DNA from 3 places in the Clostridium felsineum DSM 794 genome. Region 1 is predicted to be linked to each of the others. Evidence: riboswitches for the same ligand, from Rfam matches in the RefSeq annotation. Region 1 holds a riboswitch; each other region holds the start of a gene.

Region 1 (4,295 bases):
GATGTTGCCTTATCTTTATCATTTTTTGATGAAAGCATGGAAAATAAGCTTCCAGATAAAATACATGAATAGTAAGAAAGTATTCTCCAAATTAATATAGCCGATAGAATCATTTTTTGAGGGAAAAACAACTTGAAAATCAAAAAGAAACCGCCTTCAGCACCACCCTCACCGCCGGGAAGTGGAATACAAGACATAATTATTGTTAAAAAAACCTGAGCTGATATCATAGTAAAAATATTAGCTGAGTTAAACCCGAAGCTTCTGTAAACACAATATGGAATTGAATAGTATATTGTCCACTGAATGAAAGTAAGTATGCAGGCATTAAGGCATACAATTTTGTTGTTCCATATTATAGATGAATTTTTATGAAAGTTAACTAACCCTTCTTGTATTTTTTTAAAGCGTTTTTCAGGATTTTTTATTATTTTAACTTTTCCAAGTAATGATATTATAATGTGAAGAACTTTTTCTGTTAAGTTATGATTTATTAAAAATGAACATGCTACTATAATAATTAAAGTGTTAAAAGTAAAGCCTACAACCCAAAAGTAGGTAAAATACTTTATATTGCCTCTAAAATAGTTGAATTTTAATAGTACAACTAATATAGAGTATATTGTAAACACTGTCTGATGAACTATAAATTTAATCATTAATATAGAACTAGCGCTAGCACCTGGAATACCATACTCCGTCATAGCGTAAAATTGAGCGGGCTGACTTCCAGAAGCAAAAGGAGTAATGGAACCCCAGAATTGTCCTATCATGGCAAATTTTATTGACTTGGTAAAAAGGTTCTTTGATTTGTGAATTATTGTAGTTATAATATGAAGTATAATAGATTCAAGTAGCCAAAATATAAGCATGAAAATTAAAGCTATAATTATCCAATGCATATCTAATTTAGAAACTATAGTAGCTAACGAACTAGAGCTTTTGTTAAAAATGAAAAAAGATAAAAATATACCAGCACATAATATTACTACAATTAAGTTCAAGATTTTGTTTCCCATTAATTTTATTACTCCTAAATTTTATTTTTTTTATAATATATTTTGTTATAGAAAGATTTCCATTGTGTTAAAACGTGTTCTTTTGAATAAAAATCATGACAACGTGCGGAATTTTCACTCCATTTATTATACATAGTATTATCATTTTTAAGATTTCTTATTATACTAGAAAATTCATTAGTATTACTTCCTTTTAAATAATAATCAAATAGTATAACTTTATATATATCTATATCCCTTAGAAGAACAGGAATTTTTAATGACAGTGCTTCTAAGATAGACATGGGAAATAGTTCATTGTAAGAAGGTAAAAACATCAAATCTGCTGTATTGTAGAGAGAGTTCATTTTTTCTCTATCAATAATTCCTAAAAACTTTACATTATTAGGAGGATTTTTTACTATTTCCTTTAGTTCTGCATAGCCTTCTGTTATGCTGCCGAAAGAAAATCCACCCGCCCATACAAACTGAATATCAGGAAGCTTTTTTGCGGTTTCTATAAAATCTAGAACACCTTTTCTAGTTTGCACTTGGCCTACCCCTAATACTATAAATTTATCAAGTGGAATGCCAAAAGATTTTTTAAAGGATAGTCTCTTTTCTTCTGTGCATCTATAAAAATTATCTTCTGAAACAAAGTTTGGTATATAGGTTGCTTTTGATTTTTCTATTCCATAGTTTTGAAGCACGTCTATAAAATAGGGATTTACTACGACTAAATAATCGACCTTTTTATAAAACCATATTATGTATTTATAAAATATTTTTTTTACTAAAAGCGGCAGTTTTAGGCTGTCTTCAATAGTTTCAGGTACAAAATGTACATATGCTACAGTAGGTCCCTTAATTTTAAAAAAGGGTATACTAAGAAAAAATTTAAAGTCTATTGTATGATAGTGTGTTATGTCACAGAATTTAAATTTATTTATATTAACCTCAAACTCTGAATTGAGTTCATTTTTTACTAAATTAACTTGTTCAATATATGCAGACATAACACCTTGACCTTTAACTTTTTCTGCTGATGATAACATATTAATTGTGAGCATAAATAAATCTCCTTTGAAAGTTATTTGCTTAGGGAAATACTATATTAATAAAATATACCTGCCAATGATTATATTTCCATATAGCTTATATTATATACTATAAAACTTAAAAATCACTTTAAATTTTCTTAATAATTTCTTTTATAAAATATATACTTGATATGAGACGTAGTTAAGTGCTATAATTAAGGAAAATTAAATATATTTTAGCTAGGGGTGCCTTTTTAGGGATTATGTATAATATAACTAAAAAATAGGCTGAGAGGATAAGTCCAACCCTTTGAACTTGATGTAGTTAACACTACCGTAGGGAAGCAGTACATTATATTATATGTTATATAAGTTTTTTGAGCTTGCCGTTTGGTGAGCTTTTTTATTTTATGATGTAACTGAATCCTAATATAAAATTAAAAGGAGAGTATATTATGGATTACACAACACAAATGGATGCAGCAAAAAAAAATATTACAACAGAGGAAATGAAAATTGTTGCAGAAAAAGAGAAAATGGATATTGATGAATTAAAAAGTTTAATGGCAGAAGGAAAAATAGTTATACCAGCTAATAAAAATCACAAGGCTATAAGTGCTGAGGGTGTTGGACAAGGCTTAAAAACAAAGATAAATGTAAATTTAGGTATATCTAAAGATTGCCAAAATCTAGATATGGAGATAAAAAAGGCGATAGTAGCTATAGATATGAAGGCAGAAGCAATCATGGATTTAAGTTCCTTTGGAAAAACAGAGGAGTTTAGAAAAAAATTAATAGGTATGTCAAAAGCAATGATAGGTACAGTGCCTATATATGATGCAATTGGATTTTATGATAAAGAACTTAAAGATATAACTGCAGAAGAAATGATAAAAGTTGTAGAGAAACAAGCTAAAGATGGTGTAGATTTCATGACTATTCATGCTGGAATAAATAGAGAAACAGCAGAAATTTTTAAAAGAAATAAAAGAACTATGAATATAGTTTCAAGGGGAGGCTCTTTATTATATGCATGGATGGAATTAAACAATAAAGAAAATCCATTCTATGAATATTATGATAAAGTGCTTGATATATGTGAAAAGTATGATGTAACTATAAGTCTTGGAGATGCTTGCAGACCGGGATGTATAGATGATTCTACGGATGCTAGTCAAATAACAGAACTTATAAAGCTTGGAGAACTTACTAAAAGAGCGTGGGGAAGAAATGTACAGGTTATGGTAGAAGGACCAGGGCATATGGCTATAAATGAAATACAGTCAAATATGATTATTGAAAAGAAGCTTTGTCATGGAGCACCATTTTATGTATTAGGACCTATTGTTACAGATATAGCACCAGGATATGATCACATAACTAGTGCCATAGGAGGGGCTATTGCAGCAGCAAGTGGAGCAGACTTTTTATGCTATGTTACACCAGCAGAGCATTTAAGACTTCCAAATGTTGAAGATATGAAAGAAGGTATTATAGCATCAAAAATTGCGGCACATGCTGCGGATATTGCTAAAAATGTAAAAGGAGCTAGAGAGTGGGATAATAAAATGGCAGAGGCTAGACAAAAACTAGATTGGAAAGCTATGTTTGATTTATCTATAGATAAAGAAAAGGCAATAAGATATAGAAAAGAATCTGTGCCTGAAGATCCTGATACATGTACTATGTGTGGTAAAATGTGCGCAGTTAGAAATATGAACAAGGTTATGGAAGGTAAGGACGTTAATATACTAAGAGAAGACTAGAAATAAATTTTAAGCTAATAGGTCAGTTGTATTATAATATATACTATAATTAGCTTAGAGGTGTTAATATGGTTACTGAAGATATAAGGGAAGAAAAACTCTCCAAACCCATTGAAGATTTTTTTATAAGTGAAGGATACGTAGTTAGAAGTGAAGTTGAAGATTGCGATGTAACAGCAATAAAAGAAGATGTGCTAATAGTTATTGAACTTAAAAAGAATTTAACGGTAAGGCTTTTATCACAAGCTGTAAAGAGACAAAAAACAGCAGATCTTGTTTATATAGCTGTTTTGAAACCTAAAAAAATTAAGATGAATTCTAATTTAAGGGATATGTACCATTTGATAAGGCGGTTAGAGCTTGGACTTATATGGGTTTCGTTTAGAGGTGATAAAGGAATTATTGAAATTGCAATAGAACCAGAAAGCTTTGATAGAAAAAAGAGTATAGGCAAAAATAAAAAGAAACGGGAAAAAATAATTAATGAAATA
Region 2 (4,295 bases), 120 kb from region 1:
TGTTTTTAGGTATTTTATTCTTAATGGCAGCAAGTAGTATTATTTTTTATAAACAGCTTATGGAAGCACGTGATGATATAGGAAGATATGAAATTTTAAGAAAAATCGGAATGTCAAAAAAAGAGGTATTAAAATCAGTAAGAAGGCAGATTGCTGTTGTGTTTTTTCTACCTTTTATGGTAGCTGTGATTCATATGATGGTCATGCTAAAAACATATCAGAATATGATGTATACTTTGACTACAGATTCTCCAATACTTGTATATGCACTTCTGGTTGTGGTAATATATTTTATAATTTATAGTATTTTTTATCTGTTTTCAGTAAAAGGATATATGAAAACAATATGGAGTAATAACGCTGTTTCGTAATGGAGGGAATAGTATGTATAAGATTATGGTAGTAGAGGATGATCCTAATATTAGTGAAATAATATGCGAAAATATTGAAAAACAGGGGTTTCAATGTCTTAGAATTGTGGAATTTAAAAAGATAATAGATGAATTTATTACTTTCAAACCAGAACTTATTTTAATGGATATTAATTTACCTGGAAATGATGGATTCTGTTGGTGTGAGAAAATAAGGGAAATTTCAAAAGCACCCATTATTTTTGTATCTGCAAGAGATTCGGAAACAGATATTGTTCTTGGTACTAATATGGGCGGAGATGATTATCTTATAAAACCGTTTTCTATTGAAGTTTTATTAGCAAAGGTAAAAGGAATGCTCAGAAGAACATATTCTTATAATGAAGTTGATAGCAATATTTTATCATTTGGAGAATTGATTTTTAATGCTGATAATGGAATGATTTCACGTAGAAATATAAGAGATGAACTTACACATAATGAAATGGGAATTCTTAAAATATTACTAAAAAATCAGGGAAAAATAGTAAGTAGAGAAAGAATAATGAGAACGCTTTGGAGTGATGAGAAATTTATTGATGACAATACACTAACCGTAAATATCACAAGACTTCGTAAGAAATTAAATGATATTGGATGCAAAAATATGATTAAGACCATTCGAAATGAAGGATATATCATATGAAAGTGTCAGATTATTTAAAAGAAAAAATTGAACTTTTTATTTTAGCTTTATTATTTGTGGTATTTCCAGGTATGATAATTGCACTTTCGGAAAACTGTGCATTTTTTAAAACGAATGGTTTTTATTCTATAGTAGTGGTATTTTTTATTTTTGTTATATATATAATTGTGGATTATATAAGATTAAATAGATATTGTAAAAAACTTTCGGAATTGATTGGAAATGAAGATTTGGATTTTATTGTTTCATTGCCAAAGCCAACATCGTATGAACGAAAATTATATACGAAGTTGATGATGCAGTTGAAGAGAAATGCTGAAAGGAAAATGGACATATTTGAAGAAAGGAAGATTGAAGATATTGAATTTATTGAGACTTGGGTTCATGAAGTAAAAACACCTATTGCAGCAACTAAATTAATAATTGAAAATAGCTTAGACAATCCAACAGAAAAGGTGCTGTATAATATTTCAGATGAAATTATTAAAATTGAAGATATGATTCAGAAAACAATTTGCTATAGTCAGCTAAATGATTTTTCAAAGGACTGTCAAATCAGCAATGTGAATTTACAAGGGATTGTAAATAAATGTCTAAAAACTGAATATTCGAATATTAATAATAAATACATTAATTTAGACATTAAAAATTTGAATTTTGAAGTAAATAGTGATGAAAAATGGCTATGTTTTATTGTAAAACAAGTTTTAGATAATGCTGTAAAATACTCTTATGAAAATGGAGTTATACATATTTATGGAGAGAATAATTTTCGTAATCAGAAATTGTTTGTTGAGGACACAGGAATTGGAATTGAAGAGGAAGACATGAGGCGAGTTTTTCAAAAGGGATACACTGGATTGAATGGGCGAAAGAAATCTGTATCAACAGGAGTAGGATTATATTTGAGTTATAAACTGGCAAAGAAGTTAGGACATGATATTCGTATAACATCTGCTTCAAAGCACGGCACAAAGGTGAAAATAATAATTCAAGAATAAATAATAATTTAAATTTAAACTTTAGATAATATTTGTTAAGAGTATTAATTTGCCGGAAGATTCTTTACTACAATTTTAATGACTATTTTTGTAGAATGATTTAATAAGAAGTGGTATAATTTATTTTGATTAAAAATTAAATAAAGTAGGGGAGCTTGTGTTCAGGCTGAGAGGAAGTATAAAGCTTCGACCCTTATACCTGATTTGGATAATGCCAACGTAGGAAATTGTATGTTTGATTTATTGCGGAGAGTGCCAGAAAAGGTTATTCTCCGCTTTTATTTTTTACTTAAAAAGGATGATAGGCTTATGGAAGACAAAAAAACATCAGTATTTTCAAATGGACTTATTTGGTTTGGAGCAGCAATATCGATAGCAGAAATTTTGACAGGAACATTAATTGCACCTATAGGATTAAAAAAGGGAATAATGGCTATAATTATCGGCCATTTAGTTGGATGTATATTATTGTACTTTGCAGGTCTAATTGGTGGAATAACAGGAAAAAGTTCAATGGAGACAGTAAAAAATTCATTTGGACAAAGAGGATCATTATTTTTTTCTATAATTAATATTCTACAACTAATTGGATGGACAGCAGTAATGATATTAAGTGGTGCTAATGCTGCAAATTCTACACTTAATGTAGGTGGAAAATTAATGTGGATTATAGTAATAGGATTTTTAATTATTATATGGATATTAGTTGGAGTTAAAAATTTAAGCAAATTAAATACAATTGCTATGGCAGCTTTGTTTATTACAACAATAGCTTTAAGTACTGTTATATTCAAAGATGTTAGAAAACCTGTATATGTAGGAAATATTAGCTTTTCAGGTGCTATGGAGTTAGCAATAGCTATGCCACTTTCATGGTTACCGCTTATATCAGACTATACAAGAATTGCAGAAAAACCTAAAAAAGCAACAGCGGTTAGTGTAATAGTTTATTTTTTCACTAGCTCTTGGATGTATATTATAGGACTTGGTGCTACAGTTTTCACTGGGAAAAGTGATATTTCCAAAATCATACTAAGTGTTGGTGGTGGAAGTATTGCTCTTATAATAATTATATTCTCCACGGTTACTACTACATTTTTGGATGCATATTCAGCAGGAGTAAGTGCGGAAAGTGTTATAAAAGGTGTAAAAGGTAAACATATAGCAATAGGAAGTTGTATTTTAGGTATGATACTTTCATATTTTACACCCATTGAACAATATGAGAATTTTTTATATTTTATTAGTTCGGTGTTTGCCCCAATGATTTCTATTCTTATAGTAGATTTCTTTATTATAAAAAAAGAATATCATAATGATAAATATAATATGTCAAATTTAATTATTTGGGTTATTGGTTTTGTTATTTATCGTTTCTTTATTAGTGTTGATACACCAATCGGTAGTACTATACCAGCAATGACAATAACGGCGATATTATGTTGCTTTAAAAATATAATGTTTGGAGGAAATAGAGATGTTTAAAGAAAGATTACAAAAAGTAAGGAATCTTAATCCATTAATACACAACATAACAAATTACGTTACAGCAAATGATTGTGCTAACATTCTTCTTGCCTGTGGAGCCTCGCCTATTATGGCAGATGATATAGAAGAAGTGGAGGAGATTACATCTATATGCAGTGGGCTTAATATTAACATAGGAACACTTAATCAGAGAACTATACCAGCAATGATTAAGGCAGGGAAAAAAGCAAATAAACTCGGGCATCCGGTTATACTTGATCCTGTGGGGGTAGGAGCTTGTAAACTTAGATGTGATACAACTCTAAAATTAATTGAAGAAGTTAAGTTTACCGCTATTCGTGGAAATATTTCAGAAATAAAAGTATTAGCTTTAGGTAAAGGTTCAACTAAAGGAGTTGATGCAGATATTGAAGATAAAATAAGTGATAGTAACCTTCATACGGCCATTAAATTTGCTAAAGAATTCTCTGAAAAAGTAGGAGCAGTAATTGCAATTACAGGACCAATAGATATTGTAGCAGATAAAAATAAAGCTTATGTAATTAGAAATGGTAATGTTAGTATGAGTAAAATTACAGGTACAGGATGTATGCTTACAGCAATGACATCGGCTTATATTAGTGCAAATAAAGATAATTTTTTAGAAGCAGTAGCAGCATCAATATCTGCCATGGGGCTTTGTGGAGAACTAGCACATAGTAGGCTTAAGGAAAGAGATGGAAACGTAACTTATAGAAATTATATAATAGA
Region 3 (4,295 bases), 1.1 Mb from region 1:
TCCTGATTTTACAAGTGATGCACTAGAGGTACTAAAGTCCAAGAAAAATTTAAGAGTTATAAAAGCTAATAAAAAGCCTTCTGATAATTTTGAACTTGCAAAGGTTGATGGCGCAATGCTTGTTCAAAGTGCAGATGATAAACTTACTGAAAAAATAGAAGTAGTTACAGATAAGAAGCCAACGGATGATGAAATGAGAGATATGATTTTTGGAATGAAAGTAGTAAAGTATGTAAAATCCAATGCTATTGTTGTTGTAAAAAATGGTGCAGCTGTTGGAATTGGTGGAGGTCAGGTTAATAGAATTTGGCCAGCTAAAGATGCAATGGAAAGAGGAAGTGGTGCTACTGTTCTTGCATCAGATGCTTTCTTCCCATTTGGTGATATAGTAGAAGAAGCACATAAAAATGGAATTAAAGCTATAATTCAACCAGGTGGATCTATAAGAGATAAGGAATCCATTGATGGCTGCAACAAATACGGAATTTCAATGGTTATGACAGGAACAAGACATTTTAAGCACTAGTTTATATTTGGAGGTTAATGTATGAAGATTTTGCTTATAGGTTCAGGAGGACGTGAACATGCTATGGCATGGAAAATGGCACAAAATAGCACTGTTGAAAAAATATATTGTGCACCGGGAAATGGCGGAAGTGCAAAAGAAAATAAATGTGAAAATGTAAACTTAGAAAAAACAGAAGAACTTATAAAGTTTGCAAAGGAAAATAATATAGATTTAACGGTAGTCGGACCTGAAGCTCCTCTTGTTGAGGGAATAGTTGATGAATTTAAAAAGGCAGGACTTAAAATATTTGGACCAGGTAGTTTAGGAGCTAAGCTTGAAGGAAGTAAGTCTTTTTCTAAGGACTTTATGAAAAAATACAATGTTAAAACAGCTGAATATGCAGTCTTTGAAGATGCTAGTAAATCTCTTTCCTATTTAAAAAGCTGTTCATATCCTATAGTTATAAAGGCAGATGGTTTGGCAGCAGGCAAGGGAGTTGTAATTTGTGAGGATTACACTTTAGCAGAAGAAACTATTAAATCCTTTATGGTTGAAGATGTTTTCAAAGGTTCTGGAAAAAAAGTTGTAATTGAAGAATACTTAGAAGGTGTAGAGGCTTCAATTCTATCAATTACAGATGGAAAAACTATAATTCCTTTTGTGTCTTCAAAGGATCATAAACAAATTTTTGATGACAATAAAGGACCCAATACAGGTGGAATGGGAGCTATTTCTCCAAATCCCTACTGCACAGAAGCTGTACTTAAAAGTTTTAATGAAGAAATTTTAAAGCCTACTTTGGTAGGTATTCAAGAAGAAAGAATGGATTTTGTTGGAATAATTTTCTTTGGACTTATGATAACAAAAAAAGGAGTATATCTTCTTGAATACAATGTTAGACTTGGAGATCCAGAAACACAAGTAGTTTTATACTTAATGAAAAGTGATTTTGTTGATTTAATAAATGCTGCAATAGACAAAAAACTTAGTGATTTTGATTTAAAGTGGCATGAAGGAAATGCTTGCTGTGTAGTTGCTTCTTCAAAGGGATATCCTAAAAAATATAATACGGGTTATGAAATAAGTGGAATAGATGATGCAGGGGATAAAGTATTTTGTGCAGGTGTTAAGTTAGAGGATGGAGTGTATAAAACCTCAGGGGGAAGAGTTTTGTGCGCAACTGCTAAAGGAACTACTTTAGACGAAGCTATAGAAAGAGCTTATAGGGATATAGAAAAAATTAAATTTGACGGAATTTACTATAGAAAAGATATTGGAAGAGCAAAATAGGGAATATAGCTATTTACATTTGAAAAAATAAGTGGTAGCATAAAGATGCTGACAAAATTTAATATGTAAATTAGTGCTAGGGGTGCCTTTTGGCTGAGAGAAGTTATAAAAACTTTAACCCTTTGAACCTGATTCGGTTAATTCTGACGAAGGAAAGCTTTTATAACGTTAACTTAAAGCACTATGTTTATAGTGCTTTTATTTTTTTATTAGGGAGAAAAAAATGTTTGTAGATGCACATAATCATTTGGACTTTTTTGAGAGTAAAGAAAAACTAGACAAGGCATTAGGCATTATAAGAAATGAAGAAATACTTACACTTGGATGTTCCATGGATTGTAAAAGTTATGAATTTACGAAAAAACTAGCCGTGAAAAATAAAAATATTATTCCTTGCTTTGGTATTCATCCTTCTAAAGCTCATGAAAATTATAAAAAACTTGATAAATTTCATGAATATATAAAGGAGAGCAGAATAATAGGAGAAATAGGGCTTGATTATGTATGGGTTAAGGAAAAGGAAAAATATCCTTATATGAAAAAAGTTTTTATATATTTCTTAGAGCAAGCCAGAAGATACAATAAAATAACTAATATACATACAAAGGGTGCAGAAGGAGAAATATATAATTATATAAAAAAGTATAAGCTTAAAACACCTATAATTCACTGGTACAGCGGTGATAAAGACACTTTAAGAAAGCTTTTAGAATATGGCTGCTATTTTACTATAAGTGTTGATATTGAATATTCTAAGCTTTCTAAGGAAATTGTTCAATTCCTTCCTCTTGATAAAATACTAACAGAAACAGATGGACCAACTTCTCTTCAGTGGGTCAATGGAAGATATGGTTATCCAAGTGTAATTAAAGACATAGTAAAGGAAATAGCTAAAATAAAAAAGGTTAAAGAAGGTGAAGTTGAAAAAAGCATATTGAATAATTTTAAATCATTAATTTAAGAAAGAAGGATTTGTATTATGAAACCAGTTGTAAATGTAAGCTTGCAGGTACTTCCAGTTGTTGAGGAAAAAAGACTATATGAGGTAGTTGATAAGGTAATAGAATACATAAAAGCTTCAGGTGTAAAGTATATAGTTGGACCTATGGAAACTACTATGGAAGGTGATTTAGATACACTCATGGAAATAGTAAAAAAGGCTCAGGAAATATGCATTAAGGAAGGCTCAGAGAGAGTTGCATCTGTTGTAAAAATAGATTATAAGGCTGAAGGCGTGACTATGAATGAAAAAGTGGGAAAATATAAAGAATAAATTATATCCAGTAGCCGCTATAATAATTGTAATAGCAATGTGGCAGTTTATAGTGGATTTTAGAAAAATACCAGGGTATATAATTCCATCACCTAAGGATATATACCTAACATTAATTAGTGAGTTCAATGTGATAATTGACAACACGAAAGTTACAATTTATGAAGCACTTGTGGGATTTCTTATTTCTATAATTTTTGCTTTTATACTTGCTATAATAATGGATAGTTTTAAGGTTATTAGAAAGGCCATTTATCCTATAGTTGTTATCTCACAAACTATACCAACCATAGCAATTGCACCACTTTTTATAATATGGTTTGGCTTTGGTCCGCTGCCTAAGATAATAGTGGTTGTAATAACTTGTTTTTTTCCTATAGCAATAAGTCTTGTGGATGGTTTTGAAAAAATTGATAAAGACTATATAAATCTATTTAAAAGTATGAAAGCATCTAAACTTCAAATTTTCTATCATTTAAAGCTTCCATCCGCTATGGTAAATTTATTTTCTGGAATTAAAATAGCATGTACCTATATGATTATGGCAGCAGTTATAGGTGAATGGTTAGGTGGAGATGGAGGCATAGGTGTTTATATGGTAAGAGCAAAAAATGCCTATGCGCTAGACAAGGTTTTTGCAGCAATTGTCGTCATTGTGGTTATAAGTATAGTGTTAATTTATATTGTAGATTTTATCCAAAAGAAGATAATTCATTGGAAATAAGGAGAGCGATTAAAGTGAAAAAGAAAAGAATATTATCATTAATATCTGCAGTTGTTATGACAGCAATTGCTATTACAGGGTGTGCATCTAGTAGCAGTTCAAGTACTAAATTAGATAAAACGACTGTAATACTAGATTGGACACCGAATACAAATCATACTGGAATGTATGTAGCTTTAGATAAAGGTTACTATAAAGAAGAGGGTTTAGATGTAAAAATTCAACAGCCTTCAAGTGGCAGTGTTACTAATCTAATTGCTACTAATAAAGGAGATTTTGGTGTAAGCTATCAGGAAGATGTAACTTATGCTTTAACAAGTAAAACGCCACTTCCTATTAAGGCAATTGCAGCAGTTTTACAGCACAATACCTCTGGATTTGCAGCACCTAAAAGTAAAAATATTAAATCTATTAAGGATGCAGAAGGAAAAGTTTATGGTGGCTGGGGTTCACCTTCAGAGGAAGCAGTCATAAAGGCTATAATGGAGAAAAATGGAGCG

Evidence for each region. A riboswitch is a leader RNA that binds a small molecule or an ion and turns the genes downstream of it on or off. The one in region 1 is predicted to bind thiamine pyrophosphate.
Region 2: it holds a riboswitch for thiamine pyrophosphate, as region 1 does, so the genes downstream of both, cytX (putative hydroxymethylpyrimidine transporter CytX) here and thiC (phosphomethylpyrimidine synthase ThiC) in region 1, are expected to answer to the same signal.
Region 3: it holds a riboswitch for thiamine pyrophosphate, as region 1 does, so the genes downstream of both, CLFE_RS09775 (TatD family hydrolase) here and thiC (phosphomethylpyrimidine synthase ThiC) in region 1, are expected to answer to the same signal.

The regions. Positions count from the first base shown of each region.
Region 1 covers NZ_CP096980.1:981,013-985,307, forward strand. The annotation lists gene CLFE_RS04700 (lysylphosphatidylglycerol synthase transmembrane domain-containing protein) at 1-1,019, opposite strand, end outside; gene CLFE_RS04705 (glycosyltransferase family 4 protein) at 1,034-2,068, opposite strand; TPP riboswitch at 2,271-2,398, shown strand; gene thiC (phosphomethylpyrimidine synthase ThiC) at 2,494-3,804, shown strand; gene CLFE_RS04715 (DUF2161 family putative PD-(D/E)XK-type phosphodiesterase) at 3,873-4,295, shown strand, end outside.
Region 2 covers NZ_CP096980.1:861,165-865,459, forward strand. The annotation lists gene CLFE_RS04115 (FtsX-like permease family protein) at 1-371, shown strand, start outside; gene CLFE_RS04120 (response regulator transcription factor) at 385-1,056, shown strand; gene CLFE_RS04125 (sensor histidine kinase) at 1,053-2,057, shown strand; TPP riboswitch at 2,195-2,300, shown strand; gene cytX (putative hydroxymethylpyrimidine transporter CytX) at 2,367-3,542, shown strand; gene thiM (hydroxyethylthiazole kinase) at 3,535-4,295, shown strand, end outside.
Region 3 covers NZ_CP096980.1:2,072,282-2,076,576, forward strand. The annotation lists gene purH (bifunctional phosphoribosylaminoimidazolecarboxamide formyltransferase/IMP cyclohydrolase) at 1-526, shown strand, start outside; gene purD (phosphoribosylamine--glycine ligase) at 548-1,798, shown strand; TPP riboswitch at 1,867-1,970, shown strand; gene CLFE_RS09775 (TatD family hydrolase) at 2,022-2,759, shown strand; gene CLFE_RS09780 (MTH1187 family thiamine-binding protein) at 2,778-3,071, shown strand; gene CLFE_RS09785 (ABC transporter permease) at 3,043-3,795, shown strand; gene CLFE_RS09790 (ABC transporter substrate-binding protein) at 3,810-4,295, shown strand, end outside.